4 regions of the Janthinobacterium kochi genome follow, and region 1 is predicted to be linked to each of the others. Evidence: predicted binding sites of a transcription regulator. Region 1 holds the regulator's gene; each other region holds the start of a gene.

Region 1 (7,758 bases):
CAGTTACCCGGTCTTGATATGCCTACCAAGATTTTGACAGCGGTCGATACCGTTCGAAATATCACGAACGGCATGAAGGGAATAATACAAGGTCGGATTAGCGGCGGCACGCCGCGTAATCCGACAACATTGTTGGCGTATCATGTCGGATTGCGCGCAAGCGCTAATCCGACCTACTCTTTTAATCTTTCAGCCTGGACAACCAATCGGCCGCCGCCGCCAGCGCCTGCTCGAGTTCCTGCGCCGTGTGCGCCAGCAGCGCCGGCACGGCGTCCAGGCGGCCCGCGTCGATGGCTTCCTCGGTGGCGAACGCGGCGCGGATCAGGCGTTTCGTGCCCAGGGTGCCCACGGAGCCGCGCACGCTGTGCAGGATGCGCGCCACGTCGCTGTGGTGGCCTGCCTGCAACGCCGTTTCGGCGTCGCGCACGGGCGTCATGCCCTTGTTCAGCGCGTCTTCCACCATGCGCCGCAGCACGCCGCGCCCCTTTGCATCGCGCCCCATCACGCGCATCAGCGGCGCCATGGAAAACACTTCCTCATCGGCAACTGTCACCGGCCCGGTCATCTGCACTGGCGGGCGCTTGGGCAGGTGGCGCAGGATGACTTCCATCATCTCTTCCACCACCACGGGCTTGGCGATGAAATCGCTGATGCCGGCCGTCATGCAGCGTTCGCGCTCGGACGCCAGCACGCCTGCCGTCATGGCGATCACGGGCAGGCTCAAACGCAGCTCCGTGCGGATGATGTGGGTGGCGCTGAAACCGTCCATGACGGGCATCTGCATGTCCATCAGCACGATGTCGTAGCGTAGCGCCTCCGTGCGCAGCCGCTCCACCGCTTGCAAGCCGTCGCCCACCACGTCCAGGGTGGCGCCCATGTGCTCGAGGATGCCGCGCGCCACGGCCTGGTTCAAATGATTGTCTTCCACCAGCAGGAAATGCACGCCGGCCAGTTCCGTGCCCAGCGGCTGGTGCAGGATGCGCTGCTCGCCGCCGTCGTGCTTGGCGATCAGCGCCTGGTGCAGGGCATCGAACAGGCTCGATCCCGTGATCGGCTTCATCAGCACGACATCGGCCTCGGCGGCGCTGGAGATTTCCTCCAGGTGGTTGCGCGCGAAGGCGTTGACCATTACCACGATGGGTTGACGTTGGCCGGTGGCCGCCTGGCGGATGGCCTTGGCCGTGGCCAGGCCGTCCATGACGGGCATGTGCCAGTCTGCCAGCACCACGTCGTAGGGCTGTTGCTGCGCCAGGCGTTCGCGGTACAGTTCGATGGCGGCAAAGCCGGAGTCCACTTCGTCGGCCAGCCAGCCCCACGCCTCGATCAGCTTGACGATCAGTTCGCGCGTGGTGCGGTTATCGTCGGCCACCAGCAGGCGCAACTGGCCCAGGGCCGGCGTGCGCCGCGTTTCGGCCGGCTGCGCCAGCATGTCGAATGGCACGCTGAACCAGAAGCGGCTGCCCTTGCCTTCGCTACTGGCGACGGCGATGTCGCCGCCCATCATGTGGATCAGCTGCTTGCTGATGGCCAGGCCCAGGCCCGTGCCGCCGAAGCGCCGCGTGATGCTCTGGTCGCCCTGTGAAAATGCGGAAAACAGTTGCTGTTGCTGCAACTCCGTCATGCCGATGCCCGTGTCGCGCACTTCGAAGCGCAGCCAGGCGCGCCCGTTTTCGCTCTCGGCCAGACTGATGGCCACCACCACTTCGCCGCTCTCGGTGAACTTGATGGCATTGCCGGCCAGGTTGACGAGGATTTGCTGCAGGCGCTGGGCGTCGCCCACCAGGCGCCGCGGCACGTCGGGTTCGACGGCAATGGCCAGTTCCAGCTCCTTTTCGCCCGCATTCATCGTCATCGTCGTGGCCAGGGTATTCATCACTTCGTCGAGGTCGAATTCGACGGGCGACAATTCCATGCGGCGCGCCTCGATCTTCGAATAGTCGAGCACGTCGTTGAGGATGCCCAGCAGCGACTGGCCCGCCACGCGCACCATGGTCAGATACTTGCGCTGTTCCGTATCGAGCTTGGTATTGCCCAGCAAATACACCATGCCCAGCACGGCATTGAGGGGCGTGCGGATTTCATGGCTCATGTTGGCCACGAAATCGCTCTTTGCGCGGTTGGCCGCCTCGGCCCGGTCGCGCTCCTGCTCCAGCTCCGCCGCGCGCGATTCGAGCTCCTGCTGCAGGCGGTCGCGTTCGCCCATCAGGCCGTTGAACGCCTCCGTCAGTTCGCCGATCTCGTCGCGCTGCTGCACCGGCACGGGGGTGAAGCGGCTGCCGCTGGTGCGCAGCGCCAGCAGGGTGTCGCGCAGGCGCACCAGCGGCGACAGCAGGCGCACGGTGACCCAGCCCAGAACAAAAGCGGCCAGCAGCGAAGCGAGGATGCTCCACAGTACCAGCCGGTACAGCACGCCATTGAACGGTTCGAAGGCATCTTCGACGGGCAGCGAGGCGGCCAGCAGCCAGTTTACGGACTTCAGGCGCTTGAAGCTGTTGACGGCCGTGATGCCGCGGCTGTTGGTGCTGACCATGCTGCCTTCGCCATCTTCCTTCAGCAACTGCGTGGTGGTCAGGTTGGCGTTCGGCTGGCGCGGCTGCAGCAAACGGCGGGTATCGGGGTGCAGCACATAGCGCGGCACCGCGCCGCGCGTGAGGATGAAGTAATAGCCGCTCTTGCTGATCTTTTCCGAGCGCAGGCGGCCCAGCAGGTTGTCCTTGTACAGGCGCAGCACGCCTATCACCACACCGGCCACCTGGCCATCGGCGGCCAGCACGGGCGCCACCATCTGCACGATGGGCATGCCGCTCGACTTGCCCAGCATCGGTTCGGTGATCATGGGCTGGCGCGTGCGCAGCACGGTCTGGAAGTACTCGCGCTCGGCGACGTTGATGCCGATGCGCCCTGCCACCTGCGGCATGTCGGCCACGATGGCGCCATGCGCATCGAGCACCAGCACGTCATCGAACAGCACCAGCATCGAGCGGCGCGCATAATATTCGCGCAATTGGGCGGGCTGGGCGATCAATTCCGGCGGCTGCTGCCTGGCCGTCAGCGTGACGATCTGCAGCAGCATGTCCAGCTTGTCGTCGAGCTCGGCAGCGGTGCGGGTGATCAGGGACGATTGCTGGCTCAGCAGTACTCTGGTGAAGTCGGCGCGCATGTGCTGCACCTGTATCATGGTGACCAGCGCGATCATGGCGATCGAGGTCAGGCTGGTGGCCAGCGCGACTTTTGCTTTAATGCCGAGAGGCTTCATGATTTCCTTTTCAGTACCGGGCGGCACAGGCGGCAGATAATGCTGTCAGGAATTTTCCTATCAATACATCAACTTGGCAAGCGGCGCCGCGCATATTGCCCTCCCCGCATGGGCATTTGACGATGTTGCCATATAATTAAAGTCAGAACGTGGTTTATTCAGCGTAATTGCGGTGAAATTGGCACACGGCAACTCTGTATGCAGTAAACTCGTTATTGCATTTTCTAAAAGGTACCGACATGACTGAAGCGCTACTCACTCCCACCTTGCCCACAGTGACCGTGGAAGCGTTGCGTGCGCGATGCTCGACCTGCAGCATGCATCAATTGTGCTTGCCGATGGGCCTCGATGTGGGCGACATGGACAGGCTGGACCAGATCATCGGCCGCCGCCGCAAGATCGTGCGCGGCGCCTCGCTGTTCCGCATCGGCGACTCGTTCCAGAACCTGTACGCGATCCGCCTGGGGCACTTCAAGACGTACCAGATCAATCCGGGCGGCGAGGAGCAGGTGACGGGTTTCCAGATGGCCGGCGAACTGCTGGGCATGGACGCCATCAGCGCCGACCGCCACCACTGTAATGCGGTGGCGCTGGAAGACAGCGAAGTGTGTGAAATTCCGTTTTCCAGTCTGGAACAATTGCTGGGCAATATGCCGACCCTGCTGCGCCATTTCCACCGCATGATGAGCCAGGAAATCACGCGCGAGCAAAGCGTGATGCTGTTGCTGGGCAATATGCAGGCGACGCAGCGTTTTGCCGCCTTTATCGTCAACCTGGCCTCGCGCTATGAAGCACGCGGCTATTCGGCCAGCAAATTTCAGCTGCGCATGTCGCGCGAGGAAATCGGCAACTACCTGGGCCTGACCATCGAAAGCGTCAGCCGTTTATTGTCGAAATTCAAGAAGGAAGGCTGGCTGCGCGTGTCGAACCGTGAAATTGAAATCCTGCAGCCGGCCAAGTTAAAAGCTATCACGGCCGGCACCGACGTCTGCAAATAAGGCTTACAGTTCCTCATCGGCGTGCAGCGCGATGCTGCGCTGCAGCGGCCAGGTCCAGATGCCGGACAGGCGCCACTCGCGTTTGTCGTTTTCCACCAGCACTTGCCAGCGGCTGCGCTCGAGCATCGGCAGCGCTACCGAGAAGTTGCCGGCCGCATCGGGCTGCACCAGCAGCTTGATATCTTTTTCCGGCAAGGTCGCATGCGCCAGATGCAGCTGCAGCGGACCCTGGTAAGCCTTGCCGAAGCTGTGCACGGAACCACTGAGGCGCGCTGCAGCAACGTCGTACGACAGGCTCGTATCCATGGCCAGGTTGCTGGCGATCGTGTCGCGCTTCAAATCCTGGTTGATCGCCTTGCCCTGCTTGTAATAGTCGCCCACCACCAGCGCATCAGGCTGCGTAAACGCGATATAGCCCATGAAGCTGCCGACGACCACGGACAGGCCGGGACCGATCATCAGCAGCCAGGGCCAGCGATGCTTGTACCACGGGGCAACGGGGGCTTGCAGCTTGAGACTGTCGGACATGATATTTCTCCTGTTTAATCGGCCAATCCCCATCCGGGGACTGGCCTTCCTACATTAGCGCGGCACGATGAATACCGCGCTTTCACGCACATGCAGCGATGGGTCGTCCAGCGAGTGCAATTCGATCGCAATCTTGTTCGAGCCCTTTTCGCCGACCCCGTGCGGCACGCGCAGGCGGATCGGCCAACCCAGCGTTTCCGTCGGCTGCAACATCACTTCTTCGCGCGTCAGCAAGGTCAGGCCCGGCAAGCCGGAGACACTGATTTTAAAATGCTGGCTTTGCTCCGAGGTGTTCATGATCTGCAGGCGGTAGACGTTTTCGATCATGCCGTCTTCCACTTCGCGTCCCATCGAACCGCGGTCGCGGATCACGTCCATTTTCAGGGGCGTGCGCAGGGCCAGCGAGGTACACACGGCGATGATGATCAAGGCCAGGATGGAAGTGTAGATCAGCACGCGCGGGCGCATGGCGCGCTGGCGGATCTGCTTCGAATTGAAGTTGTTTTCCATCGCATGGTCGGTACTGTAGCGTACCAGTCCCCGCGGCCGTTCGACCTTGTCCATCACGGTATTGCAGGCATCGACGCAGGCGGCGCAGCCGATGCATTCATACTGCAGGCCGTTGCGGATATCGATGCCAGTCGGACACACCTGCACGCACAGGGTGCAGTCGATGCAGTCGCCCAGCTTGTCGTTGTTGCCAGCCTTCTTGCTGATGGCGCCACGCGGTTCGCCGCGCTTGGCATCGTAGGTGATGATCAGGGTGTCCTGGTCGAACATGGCGCTCTGGAAGCGCGCGTAGGGGCACATGTATTTGCACACCTGCTCGCGCAGCCAGCCCGCGTTGCCGTAGGTTGCCAGGCTGTAGAACAAGACCCAGAACCATTCCCAGGGACCGAAATTGAGGGTGGTCACCGAGTGCGCCAGTTCCTTGATCGGCGTGAAGTAGCCGACAAAGGTAAAGCCCGTCCACAGGGCGATGCCGCCCCATGCCAGGTGCTTGGCCGTTTTCTTGAAGGCCTTGCGCACGGAGGGTCCCTGCTTGTCGAGGGCCATGCGCGCGCTGCGCGTACCCTCGATTCTGCGTTCGACCCACAGGAAGATTTCCGTGTATACCGTTTGCGGGCAAGAGAACCCGCACCACACCCGCCCGGCAATGGCCGTGACGAGGAACAACAAATACGCACAGATGATCAGCAGGGCCGCCAGATAGATGAAATCCTGGGGCCACAGCACGACGCCGAAAATGTAGAACTTGCGCGTGGTCAAATCGAACAGCAGGGCTTGCCTGCCATTCCACGTCAACCACGGCAAGCCGTAGAACGCCAGCTGGGTAAGCCATACGCATACCCATCGCCAAGTAGCGTAGCGTCCTTTGGCCTCGCGAGGGTAGATCTGCTCGCGGGCCGCATACATCTTGATGACTTGAGGTTCCATTACATCATTTCACGGGCGTCTGGGGATTCGACAGGCTCCAGACATAGGCCGACAGCACGTGGACCTTGGACTCGCCGAGGAAATCGCTGAAGGCAGGCATGGTGTTGTTGCGTCCTTTGCGGATGGTTTCCATGATGGTATCAGCACTGCCGCCGTACAGCCAGATCTTGTCCGTCAAGTTAGGCGAACCGAGCATCTGATTGCCCTTCGCATCGGCGCCGTGACAGGCCATGCAGGCGCCGAACTTGGCCTTGCCTAGCACTGACTTGACCGGATCCGAGGTGGAGCCGGACAGGCTCAGCACATAATGGGCCACGTTCTCGACATCCTTTTCGGAGCCCAGGGCGGCGCCCATCGGTGGCATCTGCCCATTGCGGCCATGCAGGATGGTGGTCTTGATGATGTCGGGTTCACCGCCATACAGCCAGTCCTTGTCGGTCAGGTTGGGGAAGCCCTTGTTGCCGCGCGCATCCGAACCGTGGCATTGCGCGCAGTAGGTCAGGAACAAACGCTGGCCGATGGCATGCGCCTGCGGATCGGCGGCCACCGTCTTCAAGTCCTGGCTCAGGTACTTGTTGAACAGGGGGCCGTAGTCGGCTTCCGCCTTCTTCAGCTCTTCCTCGTACTGGCCCGTCGATTTCCAGCCCAGGCTGCCGGCATAGTTGCCCAGGCCCGGATACAGGAACAGATACGCCAGCGCAAAGACGATGGTGATGTAGAACAACCACATCCACCAGCGCGGCATCGGCGTGTTGAGTTCCTTCAAGTCCTCGTCCCAGACGTGGCCCGTGGTGCCGTCGGCAGGCGCGCCTTCGACCACTTTGATTTTCGACTGCGAGTACAGCAGCACGCCGCAGCCGATGATGCCCAGCAAGGACAGCACGATGATGTAGATATTCCAGAAGCCATTGGTAAAATCAGCCATGGTTGCGCTCCCCTTGTGCCGGTGCGGCATCGGCCGCGTAGTCGAGCGCTTCGTCGTCGAACGGCAGGCGCGCCGCCGCGTCGAAGTCGCTATTGCTGCGGCTGAACGTCCACCACAGGATGCCTACGAACGTCGTAAAGGAAACCACCGTCATGACGCTGCTGGCGCTGTCAAACAGGTTTTCGATTGCCATGCTAATTCCTTGTTTTGATTAATGTACCGAGGCCTTGCAGATAGGCGACCAGGGCGTCTTCTTCCGTCTTGTCTTGCAGCTGGGCCGGCGCGGCGGCGATTTCCGCATCGCTGTACGGATCGCCGAGGCGTTTCAGGGCGCGCATCTTCGGCATGATGTCGTCAGGCACCAGTTTGGTCTTCGCCAGCCATGGGTAGCCCGGCATGTTCGACTCGGGAACCACGTCGCGCGGGTTGTTCAAGTGCGTGCGGTGCCATTCATCGCTGTAGCGGGCGCCCACGCGGGCCAGGTCCGGCCCCGTGCGCTTGGAACCCCACTGGAACGGACGGTCGTAGACGAACTCGCCGGCGACCGAATAGTGGCCATAGCGTTCCGTTTCCGCGCGCAGCGGACGCACCATCTGCGAGTGGCAGTTGTAGCA
Region 2 (7,758 bases), on a different contig from region 1:
CTGTGCCTGATGCCGTACCGGGGCTCGCCAGGCCAGGAGCAAGTCAAGGAAGACTGGTACGACAAGATCATGCATGGCTCCGTGCAACTGGGGGCCACCATGCTGATGGGCTCGGACGGCGGCTGCACCGAGGATGGCGCCAAGGGCATGAGTGGCTGCTCGGTCTGCCTAAGCCTCGACACGCCAGAGGAAGCGCAACGGGCTTTCGACGCGCTGGCGCGCGATGGCGACATCCAGATGCCTTTGCAAGAAACGTTCTGGGCCAAGCGCTTCGGCATGCTGAAAGACCAGTTCGGCGTGGCCTGGATGGTCAACTGCCTGAAAGAGCCAGCATAGAACGGCCGCTGCCAGCCTGCGCCGCGTCAAACGCGGCGCAGGTAATAGCGCAAGCAGAGCCGCCAATCTTGGACTACCATAATGGAAGTAAGCTCTACCGGGTGACAACCATGAATGGATTGCCGCAAGACCAGCTGCAGCGCTTGCGCGGCGTGCTGGAGCAACGCAAGCTGGCGTTGCTGGAACAGATCGAGAATGAAGCGGCCGAAGCGGATGCGCGCGCCTCGCTGCTCAATGAAATCGAAGCCTCGCCGGCTGACAACGCCAGCGTGCGCACCTTGAACGCCCTCGTCAGCGAAGCGGCCGAGCACAACCTGGTGCAACTGGCCGTCATCAAGCACGCGCTGGCCAAGTTTGCCGATGGCAGCTATGGCCTGTGCGACAACTGCGGCGAAGCCATCGGCCTGTCGCGCCTGAACGCACGCCCGGAAGCGCGCCTGTGCATCGATTGCCAGACGCGGCTGGAAAAAGCCCAGCGCCCGGCACCATGACTGCGCAACGACAAAGGGCAAGGCATCGCTGCCCTGCCCCCTGTTTTCAGCTACTGCCATCGGCCCACCTGCCAGCCTCTGTGTGCCGGCTGGGTGGACGGGTCTCCTCTACTGCCATTGCCCTACTGCAAGCTCTACGCTTGCTTAACTCATGTGCTGCCCGCCATTGATGGCGATATTCGCGCCCGTGACGAACGCCGCTTCGTCGGACGCCAGGTAAGCCACCAGGGCAGCGACCTCCTCTGGCTCGCCCAGGCGGCCCAGGGGAATCTGCGGCAGGATCTTCGTTTCCAGGATATCGGCCGGCACGGCTGTCACCATCTGCGTGCGCAGGTAACCGGGCGAGACGGTGTTGACGGTGATGCCGTGGCGCGCCACTTCCAGCGCCAGCGCCTTGCTGAAACCATGCACGCCCGCCTTGGCGGCTGCGTAGTTGCACTGGCCAAACGCACCCTTCTGGCCATTCACGGACGAGATGTTGATGATGCGGCCCCATTTTTTTTCCAGCATGGGTTCCAGCACCTGCTTGCTCATGTTGAACAGACTGTCGAGATTGGTGCGCATGACCTCGGCCCAGTGCGGCAATTCCATCTTGCGCATGCTCTGGTCGCGCGTGATGCCAGCGTTGTTGACCAGCACATCGATGCGGCCGAACTGCGCCAGCACGCGTGCCACGGCTTCGCTGCAGGCGTTGAAATCACCCACGTCGATGGCCAGCGGATGAAAATAATACTGCTGTGCCTGCTGCTCGTCGAGCCAGCGTCCCACGCGGGCGTTGCCCGGCGTGTGCGCCGCCACGACGGCAAAGCCCGCCGCATGCAGGCGCCGGCACAAGGCCGTGCCCAGGCCACCCATGCCCCCCGTGACCAGCGCTACCTTTTGTTCCTTCATTGCTGTCTCTCCCCGCTTGTTATGGTTGTTCTGCGTGGGATCAAGTGTAGGAGCAGTTTTTATCACCAGCTTTGCGCCAGATCAAGTGCTCAGCCTGATGCAGTCGTGCGCGGCCGACACCTAGGACTGTGCCAGAATGGCCCATACCGCACAGCGAGAGGACAGGCCATGACATATAAAACCGTATTGCTCCACATCGACGACAGCGCCGGGCGCGCCGCCCGCATCGACGCGGCCGCCAGCATCGCCCAGGCTTGCGGCGGCCACCTGACGGGCGTGGCGCTGACGGGCGTGTCGCGCCTGCTGTACCAGAACCAGCCCGACCTCGATGCCGACCCGAACCTGAGCTTGCACCTCAATTTCCTGCGGGAACGGGCGACGCGTGCTCTCGACGGTTTCGAGGCGCAAGTGCGCGCGGCCGGCGTCGCCTCGTTCGAACAGCGCGTGCTCGACGACGAGGCGGCGGGCGGCATCAGCCTGCTGGCCCGCTATGCGGACCTGGTGGTGATCAGCCAATACAATGCCAAGGATAAATCGCCATCCGTGATGCGCGACTTTCCCGCCTACGTGCTGCTGCATTCGGGCCGCCCCGTGCTGATCGTGCCGTATGCGCCGTCGCTGCCCCTGCTGGCGCCGCCGGCCGCCGCGCGCAATGTGCTCATCTCCTGGAACGCCAGCAAGGAAGCGAGCCGCGCCGTGACCGCCGCCCTGCCCCTGCTGCAGCGCGCCGGGCAAGTCCACGTGGCCATCTTCGATGCCCAGGTGCATGCCGCCGAGCACGGCGATCAGCCGGGCGCCGAACTGACGCACTACCTGGCGCGCCACGGCGTGGAAGCGCGGCTGCATTTGCTCGATGGCGGTGGCGTGCGGCGCGGCGATATCGGCGAAGCGCTGCTGTCAAGGGCCGCCGACCTGTCGGCCGATTTGCTGGTGATGGGAGCGTATGGTCATTCGCGCCTGCGCGAAACCATCCTGGGCGGCGTCACGCGCACGATTTTGCAGAGCATGACGATCCCCGTGCTGATGGCGCACTAGAGCCTGTTGAAAGCGGCAGGCTAAGCGCCCTGCCAGGGCTGGCTGCGGATCTTCGCCACCTGGCGCTGCGCCAGCCACTGCCACAGCTGCAGCGCCTCGCCCTGCGGCAGGGCCGACATGTGACGCGGACTGGCCAGGGCGATTTCGCAATCGCGGTCCGACCATTCTTCGAAAGTGACTTCGCCTCCGCTAGCGACCTCGACCTGATACATCAAGCCATCGTCGTAGCCAAAACGCAACAAGACGGCGGCCGGGCTGCCGTCCGGCGTGACAGCACCGCCGCGGTAGACTTCGGCCAGCGCATCGGCCAGCTGCGCCGGCGAGGGCGCGCAGATGTCGCGCCCGTCGGCCCGTGTCAGAATGAACCATGCCTGTGTCATGACGCGCCCTCCTATTCATACTCGTTAGCATGCGAGGCAAGTACTACAGGCAGTCACCCTGGTCCAGTGTCACTTCGGGCGCATGGAAACTATCCCTGTCGGCATTGTTTACCAATAATTACGAATACTGACAAGTATCATACCTAAATTCCGTGCGGCGCGGCATTTATGCATCTTGCACGGCGGGTGCGCCGATTCACGCCACCAGCACAGGAATGCTGAGCGGATCGAAGTCGTGCCAGTCGCCATTGGCAATCGTGCCTTCCGCTTCCTCGATATGCTCGGCGCCCAGCCGGTGCAGCGCCTCGAGTGCCCGTTCGCGCTCGTCGAGGCCGCCCAGCGCGACGGCGATCAGCATGCCAGGATGCCGGGGCTGGCGACGGTTTTCGCCGTTGTTTTCAGCATGCTTTTCAGGTTCGCCCGCCTCCTTCATCTTGTTAAAACTGTAGAGCGAACCCACGTGGGCGCCCACCAGCGCCCCCACTACCGGACCCAGCGGCCCTGTCGCCAGGGTGGCGGCGGCGCCGATGCCGGCGCCCACCACCGCCCCCACGGCGACGCCTTCCACCACGCCTTCCGGCGTCTCCTTGGCGCCAGGCGACATGTCGCGGTCGCCACCGAGCGCGTGTAAGTCATGCTGGCCCGGCTGGCTGACAAAGAAGGCGCTGATACGGCTGTCGGGAAAGCCCGCCTGGTTCAGGGCGGCGCGCGCAGCGTCGATCTGTTCCTGCAACTGAAAATGACCTGCGATGATGCGTGACATGATACGGCCCTCCTGGTCGGCTGCGGGCGCACCATGCGCCACCAGGATAGCGTGCGCCGGACAGCGCCAGCATACCGTTCGCTTACGCACATAGCCGCTCAATCATGTCTGCTGGGCAGGAAGAAATACGCCCAGAAAATCACCATCAGCAGAGATATGAAAAATTCATCTAAGGCGTCAGCGCCTGTGCGGTACCGCCGAGGCGGAGGATCGCCGCTTTTGCCCCCACGGCGCCCGGATAGCGGGGATCGAGCTGCAGTGCCTGGCGGTAGGCCGCCACCGCCTGCGGGCGCATGCCTTGCTCCACATAAAACTCGGCCAGGCTATCCTGCAAATTCGCGTCCTGCGGATGAAGGCTGACGGCCGCCTGCAGCACGGTCAAGCCTTGCGCCACGCCACCGCTGCCTTTCAGGCGGTAGGCTTCCTGGTTCAGCGCCGCCGGACTGGCCGCGCCCAGGGGGTCGCGGGCCAGCGCCAGGCGCAGGGCGGCCAGGGCCGCTTCCCCCTTGCCGGCGCGCAGCAAGGTCAAACCTTGCAGCGCATACGCGCGGTCGCTGAGCGGATACAGTGCCACGGCCAGGCGACTGGCTGCCAGCGCCTCCTCCGACTCGCCGCGCCCGCCCGACGCTTGCGCCAATTCAAGCAGTTCCGGCACGAAATCGGGATAGGCGCGCTGGCCGCGGAAGGCCGCGCGCAGCTGGCCATCGAGTGCGGCGATGGATACATAGGCGGAGGCGGCCGGCCAGGCGATGGCGGCCGTGCGGTCCCAGCTGGCCGCCAGGGTCACGATGGCTTGCTCGAAAGCGGGATCGAAGCGGAGCAAGGTGCCGGCCGCCGCGCCGTGCGACAACAGGACATAGTCGCGCGCAAACGCCAGCGCGCCGCCACGCGAATAGGTGTCCAGGTCGATACCCGACTGGCGCAGCGCCTCGGCCATACTGGCGCCAGCGGCCAGGAAGACTCTTCCGCCTGCGGGATGGCGGGCCGCCTCGATGTAGGCGCGCGCCGCCTTGGGGTCGGGCGCCAGCGCCTGGCGGTTGATTTGCAGGAATGCCTCGCGCGTGGCTGCTGCATCGGCATACGGCTGGCGCGTGCGCTCGGCGTACGCCCTGCCCTCCTCGAACAAGCCTTGCGCCACCTGGTAATCGCGCTGCGCGCCCGCATCGGCGATATACGTTTTCAGCTGCCACGGCTCGCCCGTGACCACCTCGAACAGGCGCTGCACGAAGGCCTCGGGATTGATGCGCTCGAGATTGGAGGCGACGGCAATGGTGAGCTTGCGCGAGGGAAAGCTGTACAGATAAGTGACGGTTTCCGGCTGCTGGCCGCTGTGGGCAATGGCGTAGCGCCCGCCCGTCGGGAAGATTTCCCAGCCCATGCCGTAGTGCGTCAAGCGGCCCGCGCGCGTGGCCATCGGCTGCACCATGGCAGCCACGCTGGCCGCCGACAAGATCTTGCCGTCGTGGACGCCCCTGCCGAAAGCGAGCATGTCGGGCACGCTGGAGCGCGTGCCGCCGGCCGAAAAGCGGCTGCTGATGTCGACGAATTCCGAATTCTTCCATTCCTTGCCGGCCAGCCGGTAGCCACGCACACGGTGGGCAATCACGGTGTCCGGGTCATCCATCGCGGTGGCGTCCATGCCCAGCGGCCCCCACACGTGGCGCCGCATGTAGCCGCCATAGCTTTCGCCTGATGCGCCCTCGATGACGGCGCCCAGCAAGTTGTAGCCATAACTGGTGTAGCGGAAGCGCGTGCCCGGTTCGGCGATCAGGTCGAATTGCTCGAAGACGGCAATGGACTGGCGCGTATCCTTGTGCTCCTTGAAATGCTGTTCCGCCTTGCTGTCGCGGTAGGCATCGATGCCGCCCAGGTGGCCCAGCAGCTGGCGCACCGTCACGGGAAACGCTTTGACGGGGAAGTACGGCACATAGGTTTGCACGGGTGCATCCAGGTCGACCTTGCCCTGTTCAACCAGTTGCAGGATGGCCACCGCCGTCATGGGCTTGGTGACGGACGCCAACCGGTAGCTGGAGCGGGCCGTGGCCGGCACGCGGTTTTCCAAGTCCGCATAGCCATAGCCTTTTACCCATTCCACCTCGCCCTGGCTGAAACCGACAGTCACGCCCGGGATGCGCGCCGCACCCATGCGCTGGGCCGCCCAGCCGTCGAAGTCGGCCAGGCGCGCGGCCAGCGCAGCGGAAGGAGCAGATGAGGGCACGGAGGCGGCTTGCGCCGCGCCGCACAACAGCGCCAGCGCACCGGCGAAAACGTAGTATTTGCTGCTTTGCATAGTCATTATTCCATGGTGAGGGCCGTGTACACAGCACGGCGCTGATGCATGGTAAGTGTCTTTCACACAGCATTGGCGGGCCGTGCACGAAATGCACATAGCCCGCATGAACGGCACCGAAGAGGATGAAAATGTTGCAAAGGGTTGGCAAATGAGCAGCTACAATGCCCGCCATGCCCTCCTTCTTCCGCTACCTGCTGCGGTACTGCCTCGCTTGCTGCCTGGCCTTGCCCACCTTCGCCTGCGCCATGCATCCGCTCTGGCTGGACGACGGCTGGCGCAGCTGCGGCAACACGTCGTCTGCGCCCGCCTCGCTGCACCAGTTGGTCCAACCGGGCCAGTTGCTGTGCCTCGAACGCAACGTCACCCTGGCCGCCACGCCCTCGTCGACGCAGCTGCTGGTGTTGTCGGCGCTGGCTTCGAGCGAGCTGTGGCTGGATGGTGTCTGGATCGGCAGCAATGGCCAACCGGCACGCCAGGCCAGCGGGGAACGCGCGGGCGACATCGATTTCGCCATCCACCTGACGCCACAGCAATTGGCCATGGGTAAGCACCACCTGCGCCTGCTGCTGTCGACGCAGCAGGTGCCGGCGCACCTGGCGTCGCCATTTTATGCGCTGTACCTGGTCGACCGGCAAGACTACCGCGCGGGCCTGGCCTGGTACCGGCTGCCGCCGCTGCTACTGGCCGGGGCGCTGGGCGCCGTCGCCCTGCTCTTCCTGGCCTTGACGGCGCTGTACCAGCGGCAGCGGCACTGGGCCATGTTTGCCGCGCTGTGCCTGGTGGCGGCGCTGCTGCTGGTGGTGGAAATCTGGCGCAGCTTGACCGGCTATGCCTACCCCTGGCACATGCCGCGCCTGTATGCCGTCAGCGCCCTCACCTGGCTGTTTTCCGCCTTGCTGCCCCTGTATTTCTATACGGCCTACCGCCTGCCACGCTGGCCGCTGGCGGCGGCAGTGCTGCTGGCGTGCATTGCGCTGGCCGGCGCGCTGCCCGCGCATTTCGACGGGCGCTGCTGGCTGATGTTTTTGACGGGCCTGGCAGCGAGCCTGGCGCTCAACCTGGGCGCCCTGTGGCGCCGCCTGCCGGGCAGCCGTGGCGGCGCGCTGATCGCGCTGGCTTCGTGCGCACTATTCCTGCTGACGGGCAACCAGTTTGCCGAAGGCGGCTTCGCCCTCGTCGTGTGCTTTTTGCTGCTGCCCCTGTGCGCGCAACTGCTGGCCCAGCTGCTGCGTGTACGCAGCAAGGCGGCGCGTGCCCAGCAGCTGGAAAACCAGCTCTTGCGCAAAAGCATGCAACCGCATTTCCTGATGAATTCCCTCAGCCTGATCAGCGAACTCAACGCGCAATCGCCGCAGGCGGCCGAAACCTTCATCGAGGCGCTGGGCGCCGAGTTGCGCATGCTCAACGAGTTTGCCCAGCAACCCAGCATCGCCCTGACGCAGGAACTGGCCCTGTGCGAGAATTACCTGAGCATCATGGGCACCCGGCTGCAGCAGTCGTGCCGTTTGCAGCTCGATGGCGAGGCGGCGGGCATCAGCGTGCCGCCCGCCCTGTTGCTGACGGCGCTGG
Region 3 (7,758 bases), on a different contig from region 1:
AACGCGCCACGCGGGCTTCGGCGCTAAGGGCCCCCAGCATGCCGATCATCGCCTGTTCGCGCACCAGTTCGCGGCTCATCACGCCGTACATGACATTTTCCAGTTCCAGGTGCACGCGGCCCAGCGCCGTCAGCTTCTTGAATGGCAGCAAGATCAGGTCGCAGTCGGACAGGGCCACCGCTTCCGAGGAGTAATGGCGCGAGTGAATGCCATCGACGCCCAGCATGTCACCCTTCATGGGAAAGCTGAGTACCTGCTCATTGCCGAATTCGTCGATGAGCACGGTTTTCAGGAAGCCCGAATTGACGATATACAGGGTGTCGAAGGGCTGGCCGATGGTGTGCACGCGCTGGCCCGTCTTGAATTGCACGTGCTGGAACAGCAGTTCGTCGGCGGCGATGGTGCAGGCGCTGGAGATATGCAGCAGGTCGCACACCTCTTTCAGGTTCGACCAAAGCCGCCCTTGGCGCTGGCGCCCTGCTTCCATCGGAGAGGAGGGGGCCAGCGATGGAGCGGCAGCGCGGGTTTCAGGCGTTTGCGTGGACAGCATGTTCATCTCCTGGTGACAGGTAGTTCAGAGTTGAATGACAAGGTGCGCAGAACGGCGGGCGGGCAAGGGCCGGCGGCGCGCGTCCAGGCTGGTAAATCTCAATTCGCTGAAGACTTGCTGTGTGATGAAGTAACTTCCCAGCAACTTGATTACTGGTTTCAGTATGCCAACAACCGTATCCAATTAATATCAGCAGTGGCTGAATATGGCAGTAGGAGCTCTGGCAATTGATGTAGGATTGTTCCTACGCGCTGGCGCGCATAGTCAGGTCTTGAAGGGGGATAGCAGACGGTGCGCCACGGCATACTGGACCATTTCCGACAGCGAACTCATGCCCATCTTTTGCATGATGCGCGTCTTGTGCGTACTCACCGTCTTCACGCTCAGGTGCAGATTGTTGGCGATCTCCGTGATCGACTTGCCCGCCACCAGCAGGGAAAAGACTTCGAACTCGCGGTCCGACAGCTGTTTGTGCAGCAAGCTTTCATTCGGCATCATGATGTTGAGCACAAGCTGCTCTGCCACCTCGGCGCTGATGTAGGGGCGCCCCGACGCCACCTTGTGGATGGCGCCCACCAACTGGGTGCCCGCGCTTTCCTTGGTCAGATAGCCTTGCGCGCCGGCGCGGATGGCGCGCACCGCATATTGCTCTTCCTCGTGCATGGTGAGGATCAGGATGGCCAGCTTGGGCGCCTCGCTGCGGATTTGCCGGATCAGGTCGACGCCGCTGCGGCCCGGCATCGACAGGTCGAGCAGCAACAGGTCGAAGCCGCCCTGGCGTACGTGGTTGAGTACCTCAAAGCCATCGATGGCTTCGCCCACGATGTCGATGTCCGGCGCGCCGTCAAGGATGCGCTTCAATCCTTCTCGCATGATGGTGTGGTCGTCGGCAATCACAATACGTATCATAGGCGCGCAATCTGGAAGCGTGTAATTTGCCCTTGCCGGTTTGTGGCGGCTGGCCAGGTGTTAAGAAACGAGAAACGTTGTCATTTTAACTGAAATGGCCGCAGTATTACCTTTTACCCGATATAGGGGGGGCGGCGGCCTGCGTGGCCATGTGACCCCTTATTTCGATGGGGGTTCCTTGATCAGCCTATGCACGAGCACCGGCAATGTCGAGTGCGACAGCACTTTGTTGGTCACGCTGCCGAGCAGCAATTGCCCCCAGCCGCTGCGGCCATGCGAGCCCATGAAAATCAGGTCGCACTGCTGCAATTGCGCCACTTCCACGATTTTCAGGGCGGGGCTGTCGGAAAAGGCGGTCAGGCCCGTCGCTTCCAGGCCCCGCTTGGCGGCCGCGTCGAGGATGGGCTGCCAGTGGTCGGCGCCCGCCTTGCGCATGGCGATGCGGTATTCCTCCTCGCTGGGATAGCTTGGTGGAATGATTTCGATGTACACCGGGTACTGGTATTCGGGCGCCACGTATAAGGCAAGGATGTCGGCTTGCATCTGTTCGGCAAAGGCAACGCCGGCACAGGCCGTCAGGTTGGAGACGGTGGAGCCGTCCGTGGCGATCAGAATTTTCTTATACATGGCAGATCCTTTGGCGGTGACTCAGCGCGTGCAACGCCCCTTATTGTAGGCGCGGCAGCAGCATGGTATTCATGTAAAGACTTGATAATTATCAATACTATTGCACCTTCAGTATAGACAACATTGGCAGAAGATCGTGTTTTAGTTGCAACGATATCCATGGCGTACTGTTGCGCAGGCGCCCGCGCGCAGGATTTCTTGTGCGGCGCGTGGTCTTGCAGGCACGCCAATGGTAGTATTTCAAAATACAACGGCAGGAACACTTATTTCCTGGCGGAAAAGCTCTTATGAGCCAGCTTTACACCAGGAAGCGCGTTTTGAGATTTACCAACAGGGCGGCGCCCTGCTACACTCGCACCATCGCAGCGGTATTGCCTCAAATCATCTTAATCGAGAAATTGTGGGTATCAGTCTGTAAAACGCACAGTTCAGGCGGAATTTTGACAAATTATGGAGAAGCAGGGATATGACCAACGCCGCTGATGATTTTGATGCATTATTCGATGAAGTGTCTGCACAAAGTGCGGCCGCTCCCAAGCCCGCGCCTGCCGCAGCGCCCGCAGCCGTGATCGCGGACGATGATTTTGACGCGCTGTTCGATTCGGTGTCGGCCAGCGCCGCCGTGCCGTCAGCCGCAGCGGAAGCGCCAGCCGCCGAACCGGAAGCGCCACCGGCGGCTGCCGCAGGCGTGCCTGGCGAAGCGGCCGATCCGGTCGACCAGTCCGACAAGCCGATGTTCGAACGCCTGGGTGGCATCGTGCGCCTGCTGCACGATTCGCTGCGCGAACTGGGCTACGACAAGGCGTTGACGGAAGCGTCGTCGCAGATCGTCGATGCCCAGGACCGCCTGGAATATGTCGCCACCCTGACGGAACAGGCCGCCAACAAGGTCCTGAATACGCTCGACGAAGGCATGCCGGCGCAAGACGTGCTGTCGAAGAAAGCCAAGGACATGGACAGCCGCTGGACGGCCCTGTTCGATGGCAAGCTGAGCCTGGAAGAATTCAAGGCCCTGGCCGGCGATTCACGCCAGTTCGCACAAGCCGTTGCCGAGGCAACGGAAGCGGAAAAAGCGCGCTTGCTGGAAATCATGATGGCGCAGGACTTCCAGGACATCACGGGCCAGTTGATCAAAAAAGTGGTCAACATCACCAAGACGGTGGAGCACGAGCTTGCCCAGCTGCTGCGCGACAACGCGCCGGCCGAAGTGCGCGAAAAACTGGCGCAAAAGCCAGTGCCGCTGATGCAGGGCCCGTCCGTGCCGTCGGTGGCGCTGGACCAGGATAATGTAGACGACCTTCTTGCGGATTTGGGATTCTAATGGACGATATGCTCAAGGATTTCGTCGTTGAGGCGATGGATCTTGCGGTTAATGTTGAAGAGCACTTATTGCGCCTCGAGCGTGATCCTGATAACAAGGAAACACTGAATGCCGTGTTTCGTTCCTTCCACACCATCAAGGGTGGCGCCGGTTTCATGGGCTTGCCTGCACTGGTGGCAGCCTGCCATCTGACGGAAAACCTGTTCGACGCCTTGCGCACGGGCGCCGCGCCGGTGACTCCGATCGCCATCGAGGCGGCGCTGCAAGCGTCCGGTTTCGTGGCCGACCAGCTGACGGAACTGGCCAACGGTGCCGCGCCGGAAAGCTTGCCGGCCATGCCGGAAGAGCTGGAACACATCCTGACGAACGCCATCGAAGGCAAGGGCATGGACGTGCCTGCGCCTGCCGCTGCCGTGGTGGCGCAAGCCGCCGCGCCCGTTGCCGAAGTGGTCGCGGTGGCGCCAGCCGCCGCTGTTTCCACCGCCAGTGCCGATGGCCTGGACTGGGAAGGCATGTATAACGCCGTCGTGCCGGCCGGTAGCCAGGTCGCTGCCGCACCGGCCTCCGCCGTCGCCGCTGCGCCTGCCGTCGTGGCCGCCGCGCCTGCCTCTGCTGCCGCTGCCAAGCCGGCCGCCAAGGCCTGGGATGGCGCGGAACGCCGCGAAGATCGTCCGGAAGTGCGCCATGCCGCGCCCGTCAAGGAAGACAGTATCCGCGTCGATGCCGTCAAGCTCGACGCACTGCTGGAAGTGGCCGGCGAGTCGGTACAGGCCGCCAACCAGGCTGCCGTGCTGCTCGAACGCTTGCTGCAATTTAAATTCGAAGGCCAGGCCGCCACCCTGATGGCGACCCTGGCGGAAACCCTGGAACGCGCTTCGCGCTACTCGACCGAACTGCAGCGGGCCACCCTGGCCACGCGCATGCAGCCTGTCGGCCGACTGTTCCAGAAATTCCCGCGCCTGGTGCGCGAACTGGCCAAGGATTTGGGCAAGGATGTCGAGCTGACCATCGAAGGCGCGGAGACGGAAGTCGACCGCGTGGTGGTCGACAGCCTGTACGATCCGCTGGTGCACATGCTGCGCAACTCGCTCGACCATGGCGTCGAATCGCCGGAAGCGCGCTTAGCTGCCGGCAAGCCCGCCAAGTCGTATATTTCGCTGAAGGCCTGGCAGGAAGCGAACAGTGTCATGATTGTGCTGCAGGATGATGGCAAGGGCATGGACCCGGCCTTCCTGCGCAGCAAGGCCCAGCAAAAGGGCTTGATCAGCGAAAACGCGCAATTGAGCAACGACGAATGCTTCCAGCTGGTGTTCCTGCCGGGCTTCTCGACCAAGGAAGTGGCGTCCAGCGTCTCCGGGCGCGGCGTGGGCATGGACGTGGTCAAGACGGCCGTGGAGAAAAACCGCGGCGCCATCCACATCGAGTCGACGCTGGGCAAGGGCACGAAGTTTGCCATTCGCCTGCCGATCGAGCTGTCCATCGTGCCGACCATGCTCGTGTCGACGTCGGGCGCCGCGCTGGCGCTGCCGATGGCGGTGGTGCAGCGTGTCGTCGAATTGCCGGAAACCTTCATGGAAGTGGGCGGCGCACCCGTGCTGAAAGACCAGGGCCGTCCATTGCCCGTGCGGTCGCTGGCCGGCGCCCTGGGCTACGAATCGTGCAGCGAGCGCGTGGGCATTGTTGTCGCTGCGCCACAGCCGTACATTCTCGCCGTGGCAGCCGTCGATGGCACGGCCGACCTGGTGATCAAGCCGATGACGGCCATCACCGTGGAAGGCATTACCGGTACGGCCCGCTCGGCTGAAGGCGAGCTGGTGCTGGTCGTGGGCCTATCGTTCCTGATGGATGGTTGCAGGGGAAGTGTGCGCATGGCTGCCTAGAAACACAGGCCAGTTCACAACCAGCCCGCTGCAGACCTCTGCAGCGGGCTTTTTTTTCGATTTTTTTCGATTTTTATTCGCCCCGCCGGCATTTTGGCGGATTTTCGTATCAGCAATTTTTTAACCATATCCGCAGGGCAGGCCAAATTTTGTATCGCCCATTCCACGCTGGGGCGGCTTTTGCTTCTGCATTGCACAATATATGGCATAATCATTGCCGATCCCTTCGATCAGTACGACAGATCACTTAAACAGGCTGTGGCAACGCTGCATAAATCATGATGAAGACGCTTTACGACAAACTCTGGGAATCCCACGTTGTTCGGGCCGAAGATGATGGCACGACAATTTTGTACATCGACCGGCACTTGCTGCACGAAGTTACCAGCCCGCAAGCCTTCGATGGGCTCAGCGTGGCAGGCCGCCAGCCGTGGCGCATTTCCGCCAACCTGGCCGTGGCCGACCATAACGTGCCCACTACCAGCCGCGTCGACGGCATTGCCGACCCGGTTTCACGCCTGCAGGTGGAAACGCTGGACAAGAACGCCAAGCACTACGGCTTGACCTACTTCAACATGAACGACAAGCGCCAGGGTATCGTGCATGTGATCGGTCCTGAACAGGGCGCGACCTTGCCCGGCATGACGGTGGTCTGCGGCGACTCGCACACGTCCACGCACGGCGCCTTCGGCGCGCTGGCGCACGGCATCGGCACATCCGAAGTGGAACACGTGCTGGCCACGCAAACCCTGCTGCAAAAGAAATCCAAATCCATGCTGGTGCAAGTCGACGGCGCCTTGCCGGCCGGCGTGACGGCGAAAGATATCGTACTGGCCATCATCGGCAAGATCGGCACGGCCGGCGGCACGGGCTACTGTATCGAATTTGGCGGCTCGGCCATCCGCGCCCTGTCGATGGAAGGACGCATGACGGTGTGCAACATGGCCATCGAGGCAGGCGCGCGCGCCGGCATCATCGGCGTGGACGACACCACCATCAATTACGTCAAGGGCCGCCCGTTTTCGCCGGCCGGTCCGCACTGGGAACGCGCCGTCGCCTATTGGCGCACCCTGCATTCGGAGCCGGGCGCCCGCTTCGACCTGGTCGTCACCCTCAACGCCGCTGACATCGTGCCGCAAGTGACCTGGGGCACGTCGCCCGAGATGGTGGTCGGCATCGATGGCCGCGTGCCTGATCCTGACCAGGAAAAAGACAGCGTCAAGCGCGATGCGATGGAAAAGGCGCTGGTCTACATGGCCCTGAAACCGAATACCGCCATCGAAGATATCCGCATCGACAAGGTCTTCATCGGTTCCTGCACCAATTCGCGCATCGAAGACTTGCGGGCGGCCGCTGCCGTGGTGCGCGGCAAGCACCGCGCCTCGAACGTCACCCTGGCGCTGGTGGTGCCCGGTTCCGGTCTCGTCAAGGACCAGGCCGAGCGCGAAGGCCTGGACCGCATCTTCAAGGATGCCGGTTTCGAATGGCGTGAGCCTGGCTGTTCCATGTGCCTGGCCATGAATGCGGACCGTCTGGAACCGGGCGAACGCTGCGCCTCGACCTCGAACCGCAATTTCGAAGGCCGCCAAGGGCAGGGCGGACGTACTCACCTGGTGTCGCCCGCGATGGCGGCGGCGGCGGGCATCGCCGGCCACTTTGTCGACGTGCGGGGATTGCGATAAGCTGAAATTTGCGTGGTAACGCAGCCGAAATCAGGGGTCAGACCCGCCGGGTCTGACCCCAGCTTTAAGCCGCTGGGTTACACTGATGCTTCCGGCTTTCTCAAATATACGCATAAAAATCATCATGAAAAAACTCTTCGCCCTCCTCATCGCCACCGTCATCCTGTCTGGCTGCAACACCGTCTCGGGCATTGGCCGCGATGTGCAGAAAGTCGGCCAGGTCGTCACTGGCGCCGGCGGAAAATAAACCGTGACGTGCCGGTGCCCTGCGCCGCCCGTCTTACCGAGTAGAAACAGCATGGATAAATTTACGATTTACGAAGGCCTGGTGGCCCCGCTGGACCGCGCCAACGTCGACACCGACGCGATTATCCCGAAGCAATTCCTGAAATCGATCCACCGCAGCGGTTTCGGCCCCAACCTGTTCGACGAATGGCGCTACCTCGACCATGGCGAACCGGGCCAGGACAACAGCCGTCGCCCGCTGAACCCAGATTTCGTGCTCAACGAGGCGCGCTACCAGGGCGCGTCGATTTTGCTGACCCGCAAGAACTTCGGCTGCGGCTCCTCGCGCGAACACGCGCCGTGGGCGCTCGATCAATATGGTTTCCGCGCCATCATCGCGCCCTCGTTTGCCGACATCTTTTTCAATAACTGCTACAAGAACGGCTTGCTGCCCATCGTGCTGTCGGAAAGCCAGGTCGAGCACCTGTTCAATGAAGTCAAGGCCTTCCCCGGCTACAAGCTGGTGGTGGACCTGGAACAGCAGTGCGTGCGCACCAGCAACGG
Region 4 (7,758 bases), on a different contig from region 1:
AAAAGAAAGTCAGCGCCCTCAGCGACGCTCTGGCGCACCTGGGAAAAGGCACGACCTTGCAGGAATTGCTGCGCATCCTGCGTTTCCCCGGCTACACCACACCGGCCGAATTTACCTTCAACGTGGCCATCCTCGACACCATGCTGGTGCAGGCCAATGCGCTGGAAAAGCTGGGGCAGGATTTGCTGGCGGGGGCCAAGCAAGTAGTGGCGAAACAGTGAGCAGACAGTAACTTATTCCTGAACGCCTGAAAAATGTTCAGGGCAAGGCGCAGGGCCGCAGGCAGTACGAACGAACGCCCAGGCCCTGCAACGCCGCCATGGACGTTTTGTCAGGTGTTCAGGCCGCCGAAACGTTCAAAGAACCACGGCTCGACGTCCGGTGCGTGCTCATCCTCGCGCCGCAGGGTGGCCAGGATATGCTCCTCGGCGGCAGCAAAGGTGAGGCGGTACAGGTCGCGCGCCAGGGCATAGGCTTGCGTGCCTGGCCACGGTTCGGGCAACAGTTCGACGGGCAGTTGCGGGTCGTGCAATTGTACGCGGCGGTAGGCGTGCGTCAGCAGCGAGCGGATGACGAAGGCTTGCTCCACATCGAACACGGGTGCTTCTTGCAGCAGGGTCAGCAGCGGCTGGAAGCTGGCGATGAATTTTTCGTAGCCGGCCATCACTTCCGACAAATCCCAGCAGTCGCCCACCATGTCGCGCAGGGGGCGCGTGCTGACATCCGGCAATTCCGTTGTGTGGCAGACATATAGTTTGCCCTGTACGTCGTTGCGCACGAGGATATCTTCCAGCGCCTCCGTATTGCTGGCCGGATGGCCAAAGATGCCGGGAGAGATCAAGCCATAGCCCGCCCACAATAATTCCTTGCGCAGCGCCCCCCGCTCGGCGGCGCCGATGCTGCCGGCCGGGCCGATCACCAGGGTCCAGCTACCATCCCAATGCACGACCAGCGGCGCATAGATGCGGCGATACGCGCGTTCGAAGCGGGCCAGCGCCTCCGGGCGTATCGTATAGGCGCTGCGGCGGCCGTCGCGCTGCGAGCTGAGCCAGCCTTCCTGCGCCAGACGGAACACGCTGGTGCGCAATAAACGGTCATTGACGCCGAATGGCGCCAGCAGTTCGATCAGGCTGCCCAGCCAGATGGCACCGCCGCGCGGCACGATGGCGTCGCCAAAGATGGTCATCACCAGGGACTTCGAGCGCGGTGGGTCGCTTTCCAGGAAATCGGCTATCCATGCCGTGCAGCGGGTGTTCTTCATGTGGTTCCGGTCTGGCCGTGTTGCGGTCGGTTCAATAAAAGCAGCAGTTTACTTGGCTGCGCGGGTAGCGCGGCAATAATTTGCCGGAAGCGCGGGTGGCACTTCGCAATGTTTTCTCATCAGCAATATCATACGCACAAAAAAGCCGCACAAGATACGAATTTTTAAAATGACTCATATCAAGTGTATGCAAATCGTTTTTTGTATCGTATTATCTGTTCATCGCACCGCGTTGCTGCGCAAAATCAAAGACATGGGAGACAGATCATGTACGCACAAATGGTTGAAACCGGCCTCAAGAACGTCCGTTCCATCGACGACATGGGGGCGGAAGAGCGCGCTTTTCAGGCGCGCATCGACGAAGGCATCAAGATCGAGGCCAAGGACTGGATGCCGGACGCTTACCGCAAGACCCTGATCCGCCAGATTTCGCAGCATGCGCATTCGGAAATCGTCGGTCAATTGCCCGAAGGTAACTGGGTCACGCGCGCGCCGACCTTGAAACGCAAGTCCATTCTGCTGGCGAAGATCCAGGATGAAGCCGGTCACGGTCTGTACTTGTACAGCGCCGCGGAAACCCTGGGTGTGTCGCGCGACGACTTGCTCGCTGCCTTGCACTCGGGCAAAGCCAAGTATTCCAGCATCTTTAATTATCCCACTCTGTCGTGGGCCGACATGGGTGCCATCGGCTGGCTGGTCGACGGCTCCGCCATCATCAACCAGATTCCGCTGTGCCGCTGCTCGTATGGCCCGTATGCGCGCGCCATGATCCGCGTCTGCAAGGAAGAATCGTTCCATGCGCGCCAGGGTTACGACATCATGATGTCGCTATGCAAGGGTACGCCAGAACAGAAAGCCATGGCGCAGGATGCGCTGAACCGCTGGTGGTGGCCGTCCTTGATGATGTTCGGTCCGTCCGACGCCGCTTCCGTCAACAGCGCCCAATCGGCGCAATGGCGCATCAAGCTGTTCTCGAATGATGAATTGCGCCAGCGCATGGTCGACCAGACCGTGCCGCAAATCGAATACCTGGGCCTGACCGTGCCCGATCCCGACCTGAAGTTCAATGCGGAAACGGGCCACTATGAATTCGGCGAAATCGACTGGTCCGAGTTCAACAATGTGCTGAAGGGTAATGGCCCATGCAACCGCGAGCGCCTGCAAACGCGGGTCAAGGCGTATGAAGGCGGCGAGTGGTTCCGCGATGCCTTGCTCGCGTATGCAGATAAACAAGCCGCAGTCAAAGCGGCAGCGTAAATACATAAGACAGATAGGGGAGAGCAATATGAGCAAAGAATGGCCATTGTGGGAAGTTTTCATCCGCAGCCAGCACGGCCTGGCGCACAAGCATGTGGGCAGCCTGCACGCCTCCGACGCCACCATGGCGGTCAACCATGCGCGCGACGTCTACACGCGCCGCAATGAAGGCGTGAGCATCTGGGTGGTGCGCGCGGCCGATATCGTCGCCAGCAGCCCCGGCGACAAGGGCGCCCTGTTCGAGCCGTCGAACAGCAAGGTGTACCGCCATCCCACCTTCTTCCCGATGCCGGAAGAAGTCAAGAACCTGTGATCGGAGCGCCTGCAATGGATGACAAGCTCACTCAACAAAAGTTCGACTACCTTTTGCGCCTGGGCGACAACGCCCTGATCCTCAGCCAGCAGCTGTCGCAGCTGTGCGGCAAGGGCCCCGCGCTGGAAGAAGACATGGCGCTGACCAACGTGGCGCTCGACCTCCTGGGCCAGACGCGTTTATGGTTCAGCTATGCGGCCGAACTGGAAAACGCTGGCCGCGACGAGGACGACATCGCCTTTTTGCGCGATGCCCACGACTTCAAGAATTGTCTGCTGCTGGAGCAGCCGAACGGCAATTACGCCGACACCATGATGCGCCAGTTCTTCTTCGACACCTGGCACTACTTCCAGCTGCTGGAACTGGCGAAATGCAGCGATCCACGCATCGTCGAAGTAGCACAGAAGTCGATCAAGGAAGTGACGTATCACCTGCGCCGCAGCGGTGACCTGATCGTGCGCCTTGGCGACGGCACGGCGGATAGCCACGCGAAAACGCAGGCCGCGGCCGACAAGCTGTGGATGTACACGGGCGAGATGTTCAAGTACGACGCCGTCGACCAGGCCATGCTTGCCGCCGGCATCGCGCCGCCATCGGACGTGTTGCGCCGGGCCTTCCTCGAACACGTGGCCGAGATCTTCGCCGAAGCGACGCTTGTCATGCCGGCGCTCGACGCCTGGATGCAAAAGGGTGGCAAGCAGGGCACGCACACGGAACACCTGGGATTCATCCTGGCCGAGATGCAGTTCCTGCAGCGCGCCTATCCCGGGGCGGAGTGGTAGTGAACACGCCCTTGGCAACGCTGGACGCGGCCCAGGTCTGGGCCTGGCTGGGCGACGTGCCGGACCCGGAAATTCCCGTCATTTCAGTGGTGGACCTGGGTATCGTGCGTGCCGTCGATGTGGTCAGTAGCGAAGAGTGCATCGTGACGATCACGCCCACGTATTCGGGATGCCCTGCCATGCAGGTGATCGCCGACGCCGTCACGGAGGCCTTGCGCAGCCATGGCGTGGCCAAGGTGACGCTGGTGAACCAACTGGCGCCCGCCTGGACCACGGACTGGATGAGCGAAGAAGGCAAGGCCAAGCTGAAAGGCTATGGCATCGCCCCGCCACAGCAGCAGGTGATCGACATCAGCGGCCTTCGTAGCGGAACAGCAGGCGGCGTCAAGCGCCAGCCCATGCCGACGCTGGAGGTGATCTGCCCGAACTGCGGTTCCACGCATACGCAGCTGACCAGCCAGTTCGGCTCCACGCCGTGCAAGGCCCTGTACAAATGCCTGGCTTGCCGCGAACCGTTTGACTACTTCAAGTGCCACTAAAAAAATCAGGCACACGTTCCGAAGAAACTGGAGATGAAGCATGAGTAAATTTTATCCGCTGTGCGTAGCGAACGTGCGCAATGAAACGCGCGACACCATCGCCGTCACGTTCGACGTGCCATTTGAGTTGCAGCAGCAGTTCCGTTTCCAGCAGGGCCAGCACCTGACCCTGCGCGCCAATATCAATGCGGAAGACGTGCGCCGCTCGTATTCCATCTGTTCTGCGGTGCAGGATGGCACCCTGCGCGTGGCCATCAAGCGCACGCCGGGTGGCGCCTTTTCCACTTGGGCGAACGACACCCTGAAAGCTGGCGTCACCATCGAGGTGATGCCGCCCATGGGGCACTTCAACGTGCCACTCGACTGCGTCAACCGCAAGCATTATCTGGCGTTTGCGGCCGGCAGCGGCATCACGCCCATCCTCTCCATCATCAAGACGACCCTGCTGACGGAACCATTGAGCCGTTTCACGCTGTTCTACGGCAACCGCGCCTCGTCGTCCGTCATCTTCAAGGAAGAATTGACGGACTTGAAGGACGTGTACCTGGAGCGCCTTAACCTGGTGTATGTGATGAGCCGCGAGCAGCAGGACATCGAACTGTTCAACGGCCGCATCACGCAGGAAAAATGCGAGCAGTTCCTGCAGCACTGGATCCGTGTCGAAGACTACGATAACGCCTTCATCTGCGGCCCGGAAGACATGATGCTGGGCGTCTCCGCCGCCCTGCAGGCGGCCGGCATGCCGAAGCAGAATATCAAGATCGAACTGTTCGCCGCCAGCATCCCGAAAAACGCCCACAAGCCGCGCGCGCAACTCGACGCGGGTATCGTGCAGGAAACGGAAGTGACCGTCATCATGGATGGCAACCACACTACCTTCACGATGGACAAGGACAAGGAATCGATCCTCGATGCGGGCCTGCGCCATGGGCTGGACATGCGCTACTCGTGCAAGGGCGGCGTGTGCTCGACCTGTCGCTGCAAGATCCTCGACGGCAAGGTCGAAATGGACGTCAACTACGCGCTGGAAGACTACGAAGTGGCGCGCGGCTTTGTCCTCAGTTGCCAGAGTTTTCCGCTGACCGACAAGGTCGTCGTTGACTTCGATCAGGCTGAATAAATACCGGGATCAGACCCGCCGGGGTCATTCGCCCCAGTGGGGCGAATGACGATTCCGAAGGAACTGACCCCAGATTTGCGCTGCGGGCCAATAACTAAAATAGCGAGACACGCCATGACCTACCAAAACATCCTCTTCACCATCGAGCAGGGCATCGCCACCCTGACCCTGAACCGTCCCGACAAGCTCAATAGTTTTACGCAAGCCATGCACGAGGAAGTGCGTGACGCCATCGCCAAAGTCAACGCCGACAGCGCCGTGCGCGTGTTCGTGCTGACGGGCGCGGGGCGCGGCTTTTGCGCGGGCCAGGATTTGTCCGACCGCGCCGTCGAACCAGGCTCGCAGGGCGTGGACCTGGGCGAGTCGGTGGAAAAGAACTATGCGCCGCTGGTGCTGGCCTTGAAAGCCTTGCCGATGCCCGTGATTTGCGCCGTCAATGGCGTGGCCGCCGGCGCGGGCGCCAATCTGGCGCTGGCCTGCGACATCGTCATCGCCGGCAAGTCGGCCAGTTTCGTCGAAGTGTTCTGCAAGCTGGGCCTGATTCCGGACACGGGCGGCACCTTCTTCCTGCCACGTCTGATCGGTTCCGCGCGCGCCATGGGCCTGGCCATGCTCGGTGAAAAGCTGACGGCCGAAAAAGCCGAAGACTGGGGCCTGATCTGGAAATGCGTGGAGGATGTCCAACTGGCGGAAGAAACGCGCAAGCTGGCCGTGCATTTTGCCAGCGCGCCGACCAAGGGCCTGGCGTACACCAAGCAGGCGCTGGCCGCCAGCGGTGCGAATACCCTGCCGCAGCAGCTGGCGCTGGAAGCGCGCATGATGAGCGAACTCGGTCACAGCGACGATTACCGCGAAGGCGTGGCCGCCTTCATGGAAAAGCGCGCACCGCAATTCAAGGGACACTGATATGACCGCATTGGCAAACAACAGTATCGTCGCCGTCATCGGCAGCGGCGCCATGGGCGCCGGCATCGCACAGGTGGCCGCGGCTGCAGGCTACACAGTCAAACTGTACGACACGCGCGCGGAAGCCGTGAGCAAGGCGCTGGCCGACATCGGCAAGATGTATGCGAAGCTGGCTGAAAAGGGCCGCATGACGGCGGAAGAAGCGGCGGCCGCCACGGCGCGCCTGCAGGCGGCCGGCAGCCTGGCCGACGTGAGCGACTGCGCCCTGGTGGTGGAAGCCATCGTGGAAAACCTCGACGTCAAGCGCGGCCTGTTCGCCGAGCTGGAAGCCGTGGTCAGCGACGACTGCATCCTGGCGACGAATACGTCGTCGATTTCCGTGACGGCGATTGCCGCCAAGTTGCGCCGCCCGGAACGCCTGGTCGGCATGCACTTCTTTAATCCTGTGCCCTTGATGGCGCTGGTCGAAGTGATCAGTGGCCTGGCCACCAGCGAGCAAGTGGCCGCCACCGTCTACGACACGTCGATCGCCTGGGGCAAGAACCCCGTGCATGCGAAATCGACGCCCGGCTTCATCGTCAACCGTGTCGCGCGTCCGTTTTACGCGGAAGGCTGGCGCCTGTTGAATGAACAGGCGGGCGATGCCGCCACCATCGATGCGGTGCTGCGCGAAGCGGGCGGTTTCCGCATGGGCCCATTTGAGCTGATGGACCTGATCGGCCACGACGTCAATTTCTCCGTCACGCAATCCGTGTTCGGCGCCTATTTCAACGACCCGCGTTTCACGCCGTCCGTGCTGCAACAGGAAATGGTCAACGCCGGTTTCCTCGGCCGCAAATCGGGCCGTGGCTTTTACCTGTACGGCGAAGGTGCGCCAGCCCCCGTGGCGCAGGCGGAAAGCGCGCAAGCGACCCCGGAATTCGTCGCCCTGTCGGCTGCCATCGGCAGCGATGGCCGTGGCCACAGCGGCGTCATTCGCAGCCTGGTACAGCGCCTGGAGCAGGTGGGCATCACGGTCAGCCGCCGCGTGACGCAGGAAGGCCAGGAGATGGACGAAGCGCCCGCCTTGCATTGCCATGGCGCCGCGATTTATCTCACGGACGGACGCAGCGCCACCCAGCGCGCGCACGATAACCAGCATCCGGATACGGTGCTGTTCGACCTGGCGCTCGATTACGCCGCTGCCAAGCGCATTGCCGTGGCGCGCGCCGACCAGTGCAGCGATGCCGCCTATGCCGCCGTCGTGGGCCTGTTCCAGGCAGCCGGCTTTACCGTCACGCGCCTGGACGACGTGCCTGGACTGGCCGTTATGCGCACGGTCGCCATGCTGGCCAACGAGGCGGCCGACGCCGTCAACCAGGCCGTGTGCACGGTGGCCGCCGTCGATATCGCCATGCAGAAGGGCGTCAACTATCCACGCGGACCGCTGGCCTGGGCCGATGCGGTGGGCGTCGCGCACATCGTGACCGTGCTGCAGCACCTGGCGCAAGGCTATGGCGAAGACCGCTACCGTGTCTCGCCGCTGCTGCGCCGCAAACTTGCCACTGGAGCGACGTTTCATGCCGAATGAAGATCACAAC

Evidence for each region. Region 1 encodes FNR, which switches genes on or off when oxygen is low (the NO sensors DNR and NnrR bind a similar motif). Its sites were predicted from a motif close to TTGATNNNNATCAA; they were not measured.
Region 2: a site for FNR is predicted at 1,790-1,803, ahead of ACQ4WL_RS13085 (universal stress protein). Genes of this name have one in related genera too.
Region 3: a site for FNR is predicted at 2,168-2,181, ahead of ACQ4WL_RS18315 (universal stress protein). Genes of this name have one in related genera too.
Region 4: a site for FNR is predicted at 1,431-1,444, ahead of paaA (1,2-phenylacetyl-CoA epoxidase subunit PaaA). Genes of this name have one in related genera too.

Annotation. Positions count from the first base shown of each region.
Region 1 covers NZ_JBNYXO010000018.1:62,735-70,492, reverse strand. Annotated here, with positions in the region: gene ACQ4WL_RS25645 (response regulator) at 182-3,256, opposite strand; gene fnr (fumarate/nitrate reduction transcriptional regulator Fnr) at 3,496-4,254, shown strand; gene ACQ4WL_RS25635 (FixH family protein) at 4,258-4,782, opposite strand; gene ccoG (cytochrome c oxidase accessory protein CcoG) at 4,837-6,219, opposite strand; gene ccoP (cytochrome-c oxidase, cbb3-type subunit III) at 6,224-7,144, opposite strand; gene ACQ4WL_RS25620 (cbb3-type cytochrome oxidase subunit 3) at 7,137-7,337, opposite strand; gene ccoO (cytochrome-c oxidase, cbb3-type subunit II) at 7,339-7,758, opposite strand, start outside.
Region 2 covers NZ_JBNYXO010000005.1:86,095-93,852, reverse strand. Annotated here, with positions in the region: gene ACQ4WL_RS13100 (VOC family protein) at 1-336, shown strand, start outside; gene ACQ4WL_RS13095 (TraR/DksA family transcriptional regulator) at 447-827, shown strand; gene phbB (acetoacetyl-CoA reductase) at 972-1,718, opposite strand; gene ACQ4WL_RS13085 (universal stress protein) at 1,887-2,753, shown strand; gene ACQ4WL_RS13080 (hypothetical protein) at 2,774-3,133, opposite strand; gene ACQ4WL_RS13075 (hypothetical protein) at 3,330-3,896, opposite strand; gene ACQ4WL_RS13070 (serine hydrolase domain-containing protein) at 4,066-6,186, opposite strand; gene ACQ4WL_RS13065 (histidine kinase) at 6,351-7,758, shown strand, end outside.
Region 3 covers NZ_JBNYXO010000008.1:148,103-155,860, forward strand. Annotated here, with positions in the region: gene ACQ4WL_RS18305 (Crp/Fnr family transcriptional regulator) at 1-487, opposite strand, end outside; gene ACQ4WL_RS18310 (response regulator) at 815-1,459, opposite strand; gene ACQ4WL_RS18315 (universal stress protein) at 1,619-2,086, opposite strand; gene ACQ4WL_RS18320 (protein phosphatase CheZ) at 2,553-3,407, shown strand; gene ACQ4WL_RS18325 (chemotaxis protein CheA) at 3,407-5,287, shown strand; gene leuC (3-isopropylmalate dehydratase large subunit) at 5,566-6,969, shown strand; gene ACQ4WL_RS18335 (entericidin A/B family lipoprotein) at 7,094-7,216, shown strand; gene leuD (3-isopropylmalate dehydratase small subunit) at 7,268-7,758, shown strand, end outside.
Region 4 covers NZ_JBNYXO010000002.1:513,241-520,998, reverse strand. Annotated here, with positions in the region: gene ACQ4WL_RS06680 (hypothetical protein) at 1-221, shown strand, start outside; gene paaX (phenylacetic acid degradation operon negative regulatory protein PaaX) at 332-1,261, opposite strand; gene paaA (1,2-phenylacetyl-CoA epoxidase subunit PaaA) at 1,529-2,518, shown strand; gene paaB (1,2-phenylacetyl-CoA epoxidase subunit PaaB) at 2,547-2,831, shown strand; gene paaC (1,2-phenylacetyl-CoA epoxidase subunit PaaC) at 2,846-3,613, shown strand; gene paaD (1,2-phenylacetyl-CoA epoxidase subunit PaaD) at 3,613-4,152, shown strand; gene paaE (1,2-phenylacetyl-CoA epoxidase subunit PaaE) at 4,193-5,272, shown strand; gene paaG (2-(1,2-epoxy-1,2-dihydrophenyl)acetyl-CoA isomerase PaaG) at 5,387-6,178, shown strand; gene paaH (3-hydroxyacyl-CoA dehydrogenase PaaH) at 6,180-7,748, shown strand; gene paaI (hydroxyphenylacetyl-CoA thioesterase PaaI) at 7,738-7,758, shown strand, end outside.